2 regions of the Clostridium sp. Marseille-Q7071 genome follow, and region 1 is predicted to be linked to the other one. Evidence: riboswitches for the same ligand, from Rfam matches in the RefSeq annotation. Region 1 holds a riboswitch; the other holds the start of a gene.
What was found. A riboswitch is a leader RNA that binds a small molecule or an ion and turns the genes downstream of it on or off. The one in region 1 is predicted to bind cobalamin.

Region 1 (8,153 bases):
GGAACAGTACTAGCAGATGATCCAATGTTAGACTGCAGAATAGACCATGGAGTAAATCCTATTCGAATCATATGTGATTCCAACTTAAGAATTCCACTAGAGAGCAAAATTGTAAAATCATCTCATGAAATTGAGACGATCATTGCTTTTTGCAAAGGAGATAGAGAGAAGAAGTATAAGCTTAGCAAGGCAGGGGTAACTCTTATGGAATTTCGTGATAATGAAAGAATTGATTTAAAGAAGCTCATGGAAAAGCTTGGCGAAAAAGGCATTGATAGCATTCTGCTTGAAGGGGGAGGAACCTTAAACGAGGCAGCTCTAGAGGCAGGAATTATAAAAAAGGCGTATGTTTACATAGCACCTAAGATAATTGGAGGAAAAGAAGCACTTACGCCTGTTGAAGGTAAAGGACGGGAACAGATGAGTGATGCCTTTCAACTAGAAGATACCACAATAATAAAGTTTGAGAATGATTTCTGCATAGAAGGATATTTGAGGAGTTGAAATTATGTTTACTGGAATTATTGAGGAGATAGGAACTATAAAGTCAGTTAGAAATGGAAGCAAATCATCTATTTTAACTGTTGAATGTAAGGATGTTCTGGATGAAACAAAAATTGGAGATAGCATTGCAGTTAATGGAGTATGTCTTACCGTAACTGATATGGCAAAGGATGGATTTACTGCAGATGTCATGTCTGAAACAATGAACAGAAGCACTCTTGGGAATATTGGAAGCGGTTCAAAAGTAAATCTAGAAAGAGCTATGCTTGCCAATGGAAGATTTGGAGGACATATGGTATCTGGACATATTGATGGGATAGGATGCATATCGCACATAAGAAAAGATGACAATGCTGTTTGGTACACCATTACCACAGATAAAAAACAGCTTTGCTATATTGTGGAAAAGGGATCTATTGCAATAGATGGAATCAGTCTGACCATTGCCTGTGTAGATGAAGAGGGATTTAAAGTATCAATTATACCTCATACGCAAAAAGAAACTATTTTATCTTATAAGAAAATTGGTGATAAGGTAAATTTGGAATGTGATATGGTAGGAAAATATGTTGAAAAGCTTTTAAAATCAAAGGAATCAGAAGAAAATAGTAAGATTACGGAACAGTTTTTAATCGAACATGGTTTTTAGGAGGATGATATTATGAAAAAAATAAACACAATAGAAGAAGCAATAGAAGATATCAGAAGTGGAAAAATCGTTCTAATTATCGATGACCCTGACAGAGAGAATGAAGGAGATTTAGTATGTGCAGCAGAATTTGCAACACAGGAAAATGTAAATTTTATGGCATGTTATGGAAAAGGATTAATATGTATGCCTATGAGTGCCAAGTTAACTAAGAAGCTTGGATTAGAGCAGATGGTAAACAATAATACAGATAATCATTCTACAGCTTTTACTGTTTCTATCGACCATGTAGATACCACTACAGGGATTTCTGCTTATGAAAGATCCATTACTGCTATAAAAGCGGTAGAAGATGATGCTAAGCCGGAAGATTTTAGACGTCCTGGTCATATGTTTCCTTTAGAGTCAAAAGATGGCGGCGTAATTGAAAGAAGGGGACACACGGAAGCAACTGTTGATTTGGTAAAGCTTGCAGGACTTAAAGAATGTGGATTATGCTGCGAAATTATGAGAGAAGATGGAATGATGATGCGTACCACAGAACTCTTGGAATTTGCAAAAGTACATAAATTAACGGTGATAACTATTGCAGATTTAGTATCTTATCGATTAAAAGAAGAAAGTGTTATAAAGAAGAGTGCAAAAGCAAAGCTACCTACCAAGTACGGCGAATTTACTATTTATGGTTATGAAAACACATTAAATGGAGAGGAGCATGTAGCTTTAGTAATGGGAGATGTGGCTGATGGAGAACCTGTTTTATGTCGTCTCCATTCTGAATGTTTAACTGGTGATATATTAGGCTCCCGTCGCTGTGACTGCGGTGAACAACTTGATACTGCTATGAAAGCTATTGCAAAAGAAGGAAGAGGAATTATTCTGTATATGCGTCAAGAGGGAAGAGGAATAGGACTTATCAATAAGTTAAAGGCCTATGAACTTCAAGAACATGGGTGTGATACGGTAGAGGCTAATATTAAGCTTGGTTTTCCAGAAGATTTAAGAGACTATGGAATTAGTGCTCAAATATTATATGATTTAGGAGCAACAGAACTTTTACTTTTAACAAATAATCCTAAAAAGATAACAGGACTAGCTGATTACGGTATTACTATAAAAAAGCGTGTTCCTATTCAAATTAATCCTAACAAAGATGATAGATTTTACCTTATGACTAAACAAATAAAGATGGAACATATGACAACTTATTAGTGTGATATGACGAAAGTATTCATGGTTAAGGGAAGAAAATTATAAAGAATAATTGGAGGAAAAGAAATGAGAAAATTGGAAGGAAATGTAGTAGCAAGCAATATAAAAGTAGGAGTTGTAGCAGCAAGATTCAATGAATTTATTGTATCAAAATTAATATCGGGAGCTCAGGATGCATTAATACGTCATGGAGTTAATGATGATGATATTACCCTTGCATGGGTTCCAGGAGCTTTTGAAATTCCATTAGTGGCACAAAAGATGGCGTCATCTGGAAAATATGATGCAGTTATTTGTCTTGGAGCAGTTATTAAAGGTTCTACTACCCATTATGACTATGTGTGTGCAGAGGTATCAAAAGGAATTGCTTCTATAGGGTTAGCAACAGGAATCCCTACGATTTTTGGAGTGCTTACAACAGATAACATTGAACAAGCTATTGAAAGAGCGGGTACAAAGGCTGGAAATAAAGGATATGATGCTGCTTGTACAGCAATTGAAATGGTTAATTTGATTAAAAATATTTAGTTTAAGTAGTGTTAATCAACCTATTTGATTAGGTTTTCATAAGGAAGAGGATTTCAGAGTATATTTTATAATACATTTTGAGTGTGTGATAAAGTTAGAGAAAAAATAGTTATATATAAAGTATATCCAAGAATTTTAATTATTTATTGAAGTGTGGAAATTAGGTTCATGAGCAATATCAATTATTGAATTTACTAGCAGATTTAATAAATTAACTAAAATTTTAAAAGACTTTACTTATCATAATTTTGCGTTATAGCATTGAAGTGAAAAATGTAATTAAATAGACAAAAAACCATACAATTTGGACTCTTAAGAATCTAAATTGTATGGTCTTTATCATGGAATATTAAAAAGTATTTGCTAAATGTAACCATAATGTGCTAAAATGATTTTGGAAAATTGAATATATTGAAAATAGGTTTGATAGATATTTTAATATCTATTAATTAAAAGGGAAGTGGGTTTGAATCCCACGCGGTCCCGCCACTGTAATAGATGAGTTCCTGCAATTGCGCCACTGGGAAACTGGGAAGGCTGCAGGAATGTTGATGCTTAAGCCAGAAGACCTGCCTGTTTTAGTATACTAATAACTCTACGAGCGATGGGGGGGTATAAATGTTTGAAAAATATTTTTTTGGATAAATAGCCCTTTAACTGTTGTTAAAGGGCTATTATTTATGAAAAAATAATTTATTTTATAGGAGGTGAAAGGTTTTCTTAGAGAAAAAGGTTTGTATAATGCAAATAATGTGCGTTATCAATTAATAATATACATTTTAAAATGCACATAAAATTATATAAGAATGATAAAAATTTGAGAAATAGTTTTAATCACATTACAATTATCGGAAAATTTCAAATTACCGAACTAATTTAGGAGGAATACTTATGAAAAAAGTATTTAGTATTATATTAACTTTATTAATGATTATAAGTTTAGGGGGCTGCTCACAAGGAGATGGGAAAAGTGAGTCTGCAGAAAGTAAGGTTATTGAGGTAGAAGATATTAACGGAGATAAAATTGTTTTAGAAAAACCAGCAGAAAAAATATTTTTAGGGTTTTATATAGAAAATTATCTTGCTGTATCTGGAGATTTTAAGTTAGATAGAATCGTTGCCATATCAAAAGGAGAAACAAAAGATTTAATGAATGCAATGTGGACTAAATATGCAGAAGCAATTCCAAATTTAGAAGGCTGTATAGATACAGGTTCAATTTATTTAGATAGTTTCAGTATGGAAAAGCTAATTGATGCCAAACCAGATTTAGTAATTCTTGCACCTTATCAAGCAAAAAAATTAGGAGATGGTATTAACACAATTAAAAATCTTGGAATACCTATAGCAGTAGTTGATTACAATTCATTTACTTTAGAAAAACATATAAAGAGCACAGAAATACTTGGTAAGCTTCTTGGAACAGAAGAAAGAGCAAAAGAACTTATAGAAAACTATAAAAAACAGACAGAAGATGTTGAAAATAAGTTAAAAGAAATACCAGAAAGTGAATTTAAATCTGTTTATTTTGAGCTTGCAAGCCAAGGACCAGAAACCTATGGAAATTCTTATGGAGATTCTCTATGGGGAAATATACTTAAAACTGCAAAATGCAACAACATAGCACAGGGAAAAATTACAGACTATGGACCATTAAATCCTGAGTATGTTATTTCTAGCAATCCACAGCTTATAATTTTTTCTGGACAAACCAATTCTAAAGATCAAGGTAAACAAAGATTTGAAATGGGATTTGATGTTAAAAAAGAAAGAGCTTTAGAAACAATGAATATGTATTTGAAAAGACCAGGTTGGGAGAATTTAAATGCAGTGAAGGATAAAGAAATATATGGTGTTGACCACAGTGGACTTAGAACACTTTATGACTACGTATATCTTCAATATATTGCGAAAGTTATTCACCCAGAAAAGTTTACAGATGTAGATCCATTAGCAAACCTAAATGAGTTCTATGCAAAGTATTTACCTGTAAAACCAGAGGGTACTTTTATGATAAAGGAGGAATAGATAATGACAAATAAAAAAGAAGCACTAGAAGATTTAAATAATGGAGAGCATATATACAAAAATATCAATCAAAAAAGACTTCTTTTATTTGTTATTGTAATTTCATTATTAGCTGTATTTTGTATCATAGATTTAGCTGTTGGACCATCTGGTATGTCCTTATCTGATGTAATAAGTACATTGTTACAAGGACCAAAGAACAAAAGTGTACATTCAGCTGTGATGTGGTCTATAAGACTGCCAATGACCCTCACATGTGTATTTGTTGGAGCTTCATTAGGTCTTGCAGGGTCTCATATGCAGACAATACTTAATAATCCTTTAGCAAGTCCATATACTCTTGGCATTTCTTCAGCAGCAGGGTTTGGAGCTTCACTTGCTATTTTAACAGGGTTTACTATTGGAAATATAGGTTGGCTTTCTATACCGCTGATGGCATTTTTATTTTCATTTATATCTAGTATGTGTATTTACTTTATAGGAAAAAATAAAGGGATGAAATCTATAACAATGATATTAACAGGGATTGTTATTCACTTTTTATTTCAGGCACTGCAATCCTTAGTTCAATATATGTCTGCACCAGAAGTATCTCAACAAATTGTATTTTGGATGTTTGGAAGTTTACTAAAATCTACTTGGGTTGGTGTTTTTGTTACAATGTCAATTTTTATTATATGCCTTTTATTAACCACAACAGTAGTGTGGAAAATAACCGCATTATCTGCTGGTGAAGAAAGAGCAAGAAGCCTTGGAATAGATGTAGACAAGCTAAAACTAAAAGTATTTACAATCGCAACCTTACTAACAACTGGGGCAGTTTCTTTTATAGGACCTATTGGATTTATAGGATTGATTTCTCCTCACTTTGCTAGATTATCAGTTGGAGAAGATCAAAGATATTTATCTCCTGTTTCTGCCATGTTTGGCGCTCTTATTATGGTTGTTGCTTCTATAATATCTAAAATAATAAAGCCAGGTGCCTTAATACCAATAGGAATTGTTACATCTATCGTTGGTGTACCATTCTTATTATTTTTATTACTATCGAAAGGAGCAGAATAATGAGTTTTATTACAGCAGAAAAAGTTTCAGTTAAGTTTAAAAATAAAGAAGTACTAAAAGATATTACCGCTACCTTTCACGAGGGAGAAATAACTTCTATTATCGGCCCAAATGGTACAGGAAAGACTACATTTATAAAGGCTATGTCAAAAATGATCAATTATGAAGGAACCATACATATGGACAGAAATCCAAAGGAAAAAATTCCTATAGAGAAAATGGCCTATGTTCCACAGATGAGTAATAGTAACTCTAATTTAACTGTATTTGAAATGGTATTGCTTGGACATATGAAGGATCTAAGATGGAAGATTTCTAAAGATAAGCTAGAAGAAACAAATAAAATATTAAAGAAAATAAATTTAAGTCATCTAAGCTATAATAAGTTTTCTAGTTTAAGTGGTGGAGAAAAACAACTTGTGATTATGGCACAAGCTTTAGTTTCAAAGCCAAAGATATTACTATTAGATGAACCAACCAGTGCGTTAGATATAAGGCATCAATTACAGGTTTTAGATCTAGCAAGAGAATACACCACAGAAAACAATGCTATTACTATTATAGTAATCCATGATTTAGCGTTATCTACAAGATACAGTGATAAGTTTATACTACTTAGCGAAGGATATGTGGCTAAAGAAGGAAAGCCGGAAGAAGTGTTAGATCCATTACTATTAAAAGAGGTATATAAAGTAGAAGTAGAGGTTTGTTGTACAAAGAAAGGTTATCTTAGTGTGACACCAATTAATTGCAGTTAGTATTGATATAACATTATTTTATTAATGTTTGAATATTAAAAGTATAAAGAGGTTGAGAGGTTAATGTATATGGAAAAACATAAATTTTTATTAGATTTAAAATTAATAAACGTGGATATTAATGAAATTATGAGTTTATGTAAGGAACATAGTGAATGTTTTATAGTTTTGAAAGATAAGCTTGATTACGTATGCGATTTTATATTAGATAGTTCTAACAATTTAAAATGGAGCAAATATGTATCAAAAGAAGACTATGATACTTTAGTGAAAGAAGTGAGAGAGGCTAATTCAAAGGCTTTAGGATGGGTTGAAAAATGTCAAGCTCGCAGCATATTAAATAATAACTTAGATTCATTTAAGTATTCTGATGAACTAAGGTTTGCAGTAGAAAATGAAATATTAGAATTTGATATAAATAATAAATCAAAAATTTTATTTATAGGTTCTGGGGCTATGCCTATAACAGCATTCACTATAAATGATGAAGTTAATTCTGAAGTAGTTTGTTTAGATGTGGATAATGAAGCACTTGAGCTATCAGAGAAGTTATCTGATAAGTATGGCATTAAAAATATATCATTTTCATCAGAAGATATAAGTAATTTTGATTTAAATAGTTTTAGCCATATTATAATAGCTTCTTTAGTTGAACCCAAATTAGATATGGCAAAATATTTATTAGAAAATATTGATGGTGATACAAAGGTTATTTTGAGATATGGAAATAAATTAAAAAGTATATTTAATTATCCTTTGGATATAAAAGAAATAAAGAACTGCCAAAAAACAATAATAAAAGATAATAAATATATTTATGAAAGTGTAGTTTTGGAGAAAACTTTATGATGAATAAAAATATGAGTAACAGTTTAAAAAACACACTAATAATAGGTTCTGGACCAGTAGCAATTAACATGATAATTAATTTATCTAAGGGATTTTCAGATGAAATTGGAATAGTTATTAGAAATAGTAGTAAGTCTATATGTTTTGTAGAAGAATTAAAAAACAACAATTTCACATTAAAAGGAAATGTAGCTAAAAAAGAATTAGCTATGATGGAAGGAAGTTATAGATTACAAAACTTATATATAGATTATTCTAACATAGAAGATATTTGGGAAACTATTATATTGTGTGTGCCTTGCGACTGTTATATAGAAGTGTTAGAAAAAGTGGATTTTAACAAACTAAAAAAAATCAAAACTATTATTTTAATGTCACCAGAATTTGGGTCAAGCATCTTGGTTTCTAATTATTTAAAATTGTATGCAAGAGATATTGAAATAATTAGTTTATCAAATTATTTTGGAGCTACAAAGTATACTTCTAAGGAATCTTTATTAGAAATAACAACAAAAGCTTTGAAGAAAAAGATATATATAGGTTCAACTTTTAAAAAGAGT
Region 2 (8,153 bases), 740 kb from region 1:
GCAAAAATAGTAGATAACTTATATTTCCTCCTTGTTTCTTTGTTTTTAAAACCCATATTCTTCCTCCTAAACTATGTCCTATGTAATATAAACCTTATCTAATTATAATAATATAGCCATCAGTTGTAAAATTTATGAATTTTCAAAATATTATTAAAAAAATTAGAGAAGACTTTGTTCCTTCTCTAATTAATATCATACCATTTTAAGTCAATATTTCAATTTGATTCTATAAGTAATCTTGAATATACAATAACATATATAGTAATTTATAACATTGAAAACTTTAAAAAATAGAACTTTTATAGTCTCAAAGCCTTAAAAAAATAAGTTTATAAACTTATCTTTTTAAAGCTTTTTTTAAGATTTTTTCTTGAATATATACTGGATATAAGTCCTAACATAGCCATATTAGTAATCATTGATGTGATCTTATATCCAATGAAAGGCAATACAACTCCAATTATTGGTGCAAGATTAAGGCACATCATAATACTAATTGTAAACTGAATAAGAAAGGAGATTGTAATTCCTAAAATTATATTTTTTCCGTAATTATTTTTTATTAATTTTATATTTCTAAATAAAGATATTATAAAAATAATAGATAATACTATTATAAAAAGTGCAGCAGCCCATCCAAAATAACATAATATTAGAGTAAATGTAATATCATTCGCATCAAAAGATATCATATTGATTATATCTTGATTTAATGTTCTTCCTATAAATTGAGAAGAATCCATAATTTTAGATATTATATTATTTATGTAAGCTGCACCCTTATTAATGTCTCTAAAATCTATAAAACTTGTTAGTCTTGCTAAACGATAGGGATTCATAAAACAATAAAATAAACCTCCTAAAACTGATGAAAAAGTAAAAATTATTGGTATTTTTTTATTTTTACAATTTTTAATTGTTAACACTATAAATACAAAAGTAAATATTACAGCATATATCTTATTCATTTCTAAAAATAAAATATAATTAGATAAAATAAACATCCCAATAAGTCTAAATATATTATTTTTATATTTAAAGTCCATATTATTTATAATTCCACTTATTGAAATTAAATAAAGAAGCATGATTAATGATCCTAACATAATTTCATCTCTAACTATTGACATTCCACTTTTTGATATATAAGAAAGTAATCCTACTACAGTTGATATTCCATAAATATGATATGAATACTTTTCTAGCTTTCTATAATCAAAATAATATATGCCTAAAAACACTCCTATTCCAAGTAGAAAACAAACTATACTTTTAACGGTTTGATTTTCATAGCTCTGCATTAAATTGCTAGTTATTAAAAAATTAACTACTATACCAAACAATGATAATACGATTCCTATAATCAAAGTTTTATATTCTATTTTTTTCTCATATACCTTATTAAGCTTAAAACCTATTTCTCCTGAATCTCCCACATCCCTTATAGCTAATTTATAAGCTTCATCTGGACTATATCCATTATCTATATATTCTAATGCTAATTCCTCAATATGATTTCTTATTTCTTCTTTTATTTCTTCATGTACTTCTTTACATTTAATAACACTACAAACCTCTTCTAAATAAGAGCTAATTCCATCCATTACATCAACACCCCCTGGTATAAAAGATTATCAACTGCTCCTTTAAAGGTTTTCCATTCCACTTCTTTTTCTTTTAAAAGTTTAATTCCACTTTTAGTAATCCTATAATATTTTCTTTTTCTTCCCTCATCACTTTCAACCCAATAAGCTTCAACTGCATTTTCCCCCTCTAAACTATGGAGTATAGGATATAAGGTACCTTCTTTAAAAGTAAAAATTCCACTGGACTTTTCTTTAATTTCCTTAATCATCTCATAGCCATACATAGACTTTTCTTTTAAAAGACTCAAAATTAAAATTACTGTACTTCCTTTTAATAGTTCTTTACTTATTTTCATAGTTCCACCTCCAATACATAGATTAACAATGCATAGTAAATCTATGTATACAATAAAATAAATATCCCAGAAGCTCTAATAAGATATACTATTAATACTATAACTTTTTAATCTGTGAATCTATTTAGAATTTTTTAATGATGCAATAAATCTATGAATTTATGACATTATTAAAACTATTTTTAAGATTTTTTCTTGAATATATACTGGATATTAAGCCTAGCATTATCATATTGCTTAACATAGATGATCCACCGTGCCCTATAAAAGGCAATGCAACAATTAAAATTGGAGATAAATTCATTGACATTAGTATATTAAGGACGAATTGTATTCCAAATGCTGTAGTTATACTTATCATTATATTTTTTCCATATCTATTTTTTATTATCTTAGTATTTTTAAATAATATAACTATAAAAGTCAAAATTAATACTATTATAGCTAAAGCTACTATCCACCCCATTGCAGATATTATTGCAGTAAGTACAAGATCTGTACCATGTCCAGCAAATCCCTCTATTTTACTTGTATCAAATTTCCCTATAATATGAGAAGATGATAATATTTTTGAAATCATCATACCATAAGGATCACTTTTGAATTTTAAAAATGCAAATAACCTCGCTCTACGATATTCACGACTTATGATTGGTACTATAATACTTCCTAATGTACCTATCCCCAAAGCGCTAGGTATAAATTTATTATGACTGTTTTGAAAAAGTAAAATAATAAATGCAACAGTAAAAATAAGATTATTGACTATATTCATTATATAAAACAATGAAAAGTTTCCTAGAATAAAAATTCCTATAGCAATGAGTATTTGCTTTTTTTCTTTAAAATTAATGCCTTTAATAATTCCACTAATAGAAATTAAAAATCCTACCAAAATAAATACTTCAAAATTTACAATTCGAAAATTTATAACTCTAAAGCTAGGTCTTCCCCACATTGATTCCCCTAATGTTACTTGAATAAAAGATAAGATTACAGAAACTATAAATATATAATAAGAATATTTCTCTAATTTTCTATAGTCAAAATAATATATACCTATAAATGCTCCTATTCCTATGATAAAATATATTACTTGATTTACTGGAGAAGGATTATAAAAACTTAATTTATTATTTAAAATAAATTCAAAACCAAGACCGAATAAGCTTAACAATATAGCAATAATCAAAGTTTTATATTCTATTTTTTTCTCATACACCTTATTAAGCTTAAAACCTATTTCTCCTGAATCTCCCATATCTCTTATAGCTAATTTGTAGGCTTCTTCTTTTTCATATCCATTGTCTATATATTCTAAGGACAGTTCTTCAATATGACCTTTCATTTCTTCTTTTATTTCATCATGCACTTCTTTACATTTAATAACACTACAAATTTCTTCTAAGTAAGAGTTAACTCCATCCATTACATCAACACCCCCTGGTATAAAAGATTATCAACTGCTCCTTTAAAGGTTTTCCATTCCACTTCTTTTTCTTTTAAAAGTTTAATTCCACCTTTAGTAATCTTATAATATTTTCTTTTTCTTCCCTCATCACTTTCAACCCAATAAGCCTCAACTGCATTTTCCCCCTCTAAACTATGGAGTATAGGATATAAGGTACCTTCTTTAAAAGTAAAAATTCCACTGGACTTTTCTTCAATTTCCTTAATCATCTCATAACCATACATAGGTTTTTCTTTTAAAAGACTTAAAATTAAAATTACCGTGCTCCCTTTTAATAGTTCTTTACTAATTTTCATAATTCCACCTCCAATACATAGATTTACTATGCATAGTAAATCTATGTATATGGTAAACCATATATTTCATGTGGTCAAGTGAAATATCACCTTCTTAAAATAAAGATTTTATAATTTCATATAATCGAAAGAAAAATTTCACCTAAAAAAAGAAGAAAATCAATACTTGATTTCTTCTTAAAGCTTCCATAACTTCTTACATTAAAAAACTAGCAATTTTATTACTAGTTTTTAATTTTAAAATTGCTTTTTATATATTAATTTTTAGTATATAAAAAATAGTACCTAGTTTGCTTAATTATTTCTGCTTTCTGATGATTTTAATGTTATAACCACAATTTCTGGTCTATTAAATATGCGTTGAGGAAATAAACTATTACCTAACCCTCTATTTACTATCATATAAGAATCCTTTTCTTTATAAAGTCCTTTAGTATATTTAGGGAAAATTCCTTGCATTGGAGCAAATAATCCACCTACTAGCGGGAGTCTAATTTGTCCTCCATGTGCATGACCAGTTAAAGCTAAATCTATATTTAAACTACTATATATATTAAATTTTTCTGGCCTATGACTTAAAAGCAGTTTAAAATTCTTATCTTCTTTTATTAAAGGCATAAGATAATTTTCTACAATATTGGCTTCAGTATCTTGTCCATAACCACTTAACGGATCTTCTATTCCTATAATTTCTATACTTTGATTATTTATCTTTATTAACTCCTTATGATTTCTTAAAACCTTTATTCCTAAAGCTTCTAATTTATTTTGTAGATAATCTACATTACCGTATCTCCATTCGTGGTTCCCAGTTACATAATAAACTGGTGAAATCTTAACTAATTCTTTCATTAATTCTAAGCTAGGTATCTCATCATATTTTCTACTATCTATTAGATCACCTGTAAATGCTATAATATCTGGCTTCTCTTTTTTAATTTTATTTATAATATATTTTTGATTTTCACCAAAGCTCTTACAATGCAAATCAGATAAATGTATTATTTTAATTTTGTTATTATTTTCCATTTTGCTATGTTCAATTTCTATATAACTTTTAACAATCGAATTATTTTCTAGGTATAAGAAAATTAATATAAGTAAAGCAACTACTACTGTCTTCTTTAAAGTTTTCATAATTATTTTCTCCTTAAAATTCTTTTATCAAGATTTATTCAACAATATATGAAAATTTCCTCTAAAATTACTCTATAAATAAACTACCTTAAAATTTAATGTATATCTCTATGGCATTTTAATTCACAATGCACAATGCACAATGCACAATTAAGGTGGAAATTATTTTTGATTAAAATAATTTCTTTAATGGATCTTTTAATTAGCAATGCAATTGCTAGTGTTTTATTGTAGATGTGAACGGTGTTCGTCAGTTCTTTTTAATACGTCTTATAGTTTAACATTTATTCAATAATATATGGCGAACACTGTTCGCCGCTACAGTTAATCAATTCTAAATTTCTCAGTTGCCACTGAGAAATATCTGAAATCGTGAATTGTGAACTGTGAATTTTGAATTTAGTAGTTTTAGTTGCCATACCAATAAGTGTTAATTATTCTCAGAGACAGATTAAACTTAGGAGTAGTACATCTTATATTATATATAGATATGCTGCTTGAAAAAAATATTTTTACTCAATCTTTAAAGAAATTGGCTTAATCTCAAATTAAAAACTTTATTAAAAAGTTATCTATAGCTTTATATACATCAATAATTTAAAGATAAAATTAAATAGCTAGATTTTTTTAAAAATAAATTCTTTAAAATTTAATGTATTTGTGATATACTAAACTCAACGAAATATGTTAAGTTTATGGTACTATTATTAGTATAATAGGGAAAGTGGTGAAAATCCACTACAGCCCCCGCTACTGTAACGAAGACGAATCTTGACCACTGAGCTTGTGCTTGGGAAGGTGAGAGGAGATTGATGCGTGAGTCAGGAGACCTGCCATAAACAACTTGCTGTGCCTTCGGTGGGAAGGAAAGTGGCGTTGATACTTAAATAACCTATTAGGATTTAGTATGCAAACTCACTTATTGTGAGTTTTTTTATTTGCGTAATATTTGTGTAAATATACTAGGTAAAGGTACATAAGCTAGGAGATGATTAATGGATGATTCAACTAATAGGGCTAAATAGAGAAGTTGATATAGAAACACGAAGTTGCTTTAGCATTGCTAGCAATGTATTAGAAGAAAGCTTATTAAAATTAAGAGGAATTTGTGATGAAGTAGTTATACTTTCTACTTGTAATAGAACAGAAGTTTATTTTACCTCTGAAAATGTAGATGAAAACATTATAAATAATATTTTTACAATATTAAATTGGGATATAGATAATAAAAAATATATATTCCACTCAACAGGTGAAGCTGCTATAAAACACTTAATGGAGTTATGTTGTGGCTTTCATTCTAAAATTTTAGGTGAAGATCAAATATTAGGTCAGATTAAAGATGCTTATTTTGCTGCTGTTAAAGCAAATAGTTTAAAAGGTATTTTAGAAAGACTTTTTACTAATGCCATAGCTTGCGGCAAGGAATTTAAAACTGCTACAACCCTATATAAAATTCCTGTTTCTGCATCTTCAATTGCTGTGAAAGAAGCTATAAAAAGAAATAAAAGAAATTATATGATTATAGGCTTTGGTGTAATGGGAAAGCTTTGCTATAAAACTTTAATAGGAAATGATAATAATTTCGATAACATATACATTGTAGGAAGAAATGTAGAAAAGATTAAAAAAGATGAATTATTAACCTGTAATGATAAAGTAAAAATAATTTCTATGGAATGTAGGAAGCAATATTATGATTTAGTTGATACAATAATAAGCTGTACTTCATCACCTAATACTATTATAACTAAAGATGAAATTCCAAGTGATAAAGAACTATTAATATTTGATTTGGCAGTTCCTAAGGATGTTGAAAAAAATGTAGAGCTACTTAAAAACGTCACAGTATATGATATAGATAAAGTTCATATAATTGATGAGGAAAATAAAAAATTAAGAAGAGTTATAATGGATAATCATCGATATATAGTTGAAAAGTATATAGAAGAATATAATGAATGGAGAACTCTTAGGGGCTTATCTCCTCATATCATTAATATGATAAATAAAGGTAATTCCATTTATAAAAACAGGTTTAAAACCTATACTCAAAAAAAATACACAAAAGATAATGATAAATTAGTTGAAACTTTAATTAAAAGTACTAGTAATGCTTATGTAAATAGAGCCATTGAAGTTTTAAAAGAGGAAACCTTAAAAGGTAATGGAGATGAAACATTAAAATTAATACAAAAAATCTTTTGTGATATAAATTAAATAAGGAGGAAGAAAATGAATTCAGAAAGAAGTTTTAAAATTTTTGAAGAATCAAAAAAATACATACCAGGTGGAGTTAATAGTCCTGTTAGAGCTTTAAAAGATATGGGTATAACGCCTCCTGTGATAAAAAAAGGTGATGGTGCATACATATTCGATGAAGATGGAAACAAGTATATTGATTTTATTGGTGCTTGGGGCCCTATGATATTAGGTCACAATGACAATAATGTTATTAATGCAATAAAACAAACTTGTGAAGAATCTATAGCCTTTGGTGCACCAACAGACTTAGAATTACAACTTGCAAAACATTTATGTGAAACTTTAGATAATATAGATTTAATAAGAATGGTTAACTCTGGTACAGAGGCTACTATGAGTGCAGTAAAACTAGCAAGAGGATACACTAATAAGAATAAAATTATAAAATTTGCTGGATGTTATCATGGACATTTTGATGGATTTTTAGTAAGTGCTGGTTCTGGAGTAATGACAGAAGGTATTCCTGGTAGTGCTGGTGTACCTCAAGAAAGTATAAAAAATACATTAATAGCTTCTTACAATGATATTGACAGCATAAAAAGTATCTTTGAAAAATATGGTGATGATATAGCTGGTGTTATTATAGAACCTATCGCTGGTAATATGGGTGTAATAAAAGCTACTAAAGAATTTATGAAAGAATTGGAGTCACTATGTAAAAAATATGGTGCTTTATTAATATTTGATGAAGTAATGTGTGGTTTTAGGGTTGCTTATAAAGGAGCTCAAAGTCTTTATGATGTAACTCCTGATATAGTTACCTACGCTAAAATAATGGGTGGTGGGCTTCCTTGTGGCGCCTATGGTGGCAAAAGGCAAATAATGGAAAATCTTTCACCTATGGGACCTGTTTATCAAGCAGGAACTATGTCTGGAAATCCTATAGTTATGGCTGCCGGACTTGCAACTGTACAAAAGCTACATTCTCATCCAGAATACTATGAACATCTTGAAAAATTAGGTAAAAAACTTCAGGATGGAATGGTTAAAATAGCTAGTGAAAAAAATATTCCTATAACTATAAATAGATGTGGAGCTA

Region 2: linked by a shared signal. The riboswitch ahead of hemA (glutamyl-tRNA reductase) and the one ahead of ACWPW7_RS19105 (ABC transporter substrate-binding protein) in region 1 are both predicted to bind cobalamin.

The regions. Positions count from the first base shown of each region.
Region 1 is NZ_CBCOPR010000001.1:4,016,067-4,024,219, reverse strand. Features, by position in the region: gene ribD (bifunctional diaminohydroxyphosphoribosylaminopyrimidine deaminase/5-amino-6-(5-phosphoribosylamino)uracil reductase RibD) at 1-504, shown strand, start outside; gene ribE (riboflavin synthase) at 509-1,153, shown strand; gene ACWPW7_RS19115 (bifunctional 3,4-dihydroxy-2-butanone-4-phosphate synthase/GTP cyclohydrolase II) at 1,166-2,365, shown strand; gene ribH (6,7-dimethyl-8-ribityllumazine synthase) at 2,432-2,893, shown strand; cobalamin riboswitch at 3,296-3,484, shown strand; gene ACWPW7_RS19105 (ABC transporter substrate-binding protein) at 3,785-4,921, shown strand; gene ACWPW7_RS19100 (FecCD family ABC transporter permease) at 4,925-5,986, shown strand; gene ACWPW7_RS19095 (ABC transporter ATP-binding protein) at 5,986-6,744, shown strand; gene ACWPW7_RS19090 (nicotianamine synthase family protein) at 6,814-7,593, shown strand; gene ACWPW7_RS19085 (opine metallophore biosynthesis dehydrogenase) at 7,590-8,153, shown strand, end outside.
Region 2 is NZ_CBCOPR010000001.1:3,278,802-3,286,954, forward strand. Features, by position in the region: gene ACWPW7_RS15545 (hypothetical protein) at 1-56, opposite strand, end outside; gene ACWPW7_RS15550 (FtsW/RodA/SpoVE family cell cycle protein) at 333-1,607, opposite strand; gene ACWPW7_RS15555 (PadR family transcriptional regulator) at 1,607-1,945, opposite strand; gene ACWPW7_RS15560 (FtsW/RodA/SpoVE family cell cycle protein) at 2,097-3,374, opposite strand; gene ACWPW7_RS15565 (PadR family transcriptional regulator) at 3,374-3,712, opposite strand; gene ACWPW7_RS15570 (metallophosphoesterase) at 4,007-4,849, opposite strand; cobalamin riboswitch at 5,529-5,701, shown strand; gene hemA (glutamyl-tRNA reductase) at 5,849-7,069, shown strand; gene hemL (glutamate-1-semialdehyde 2,1-aminomutase) at 7,085-8,153, shown strand, end outside.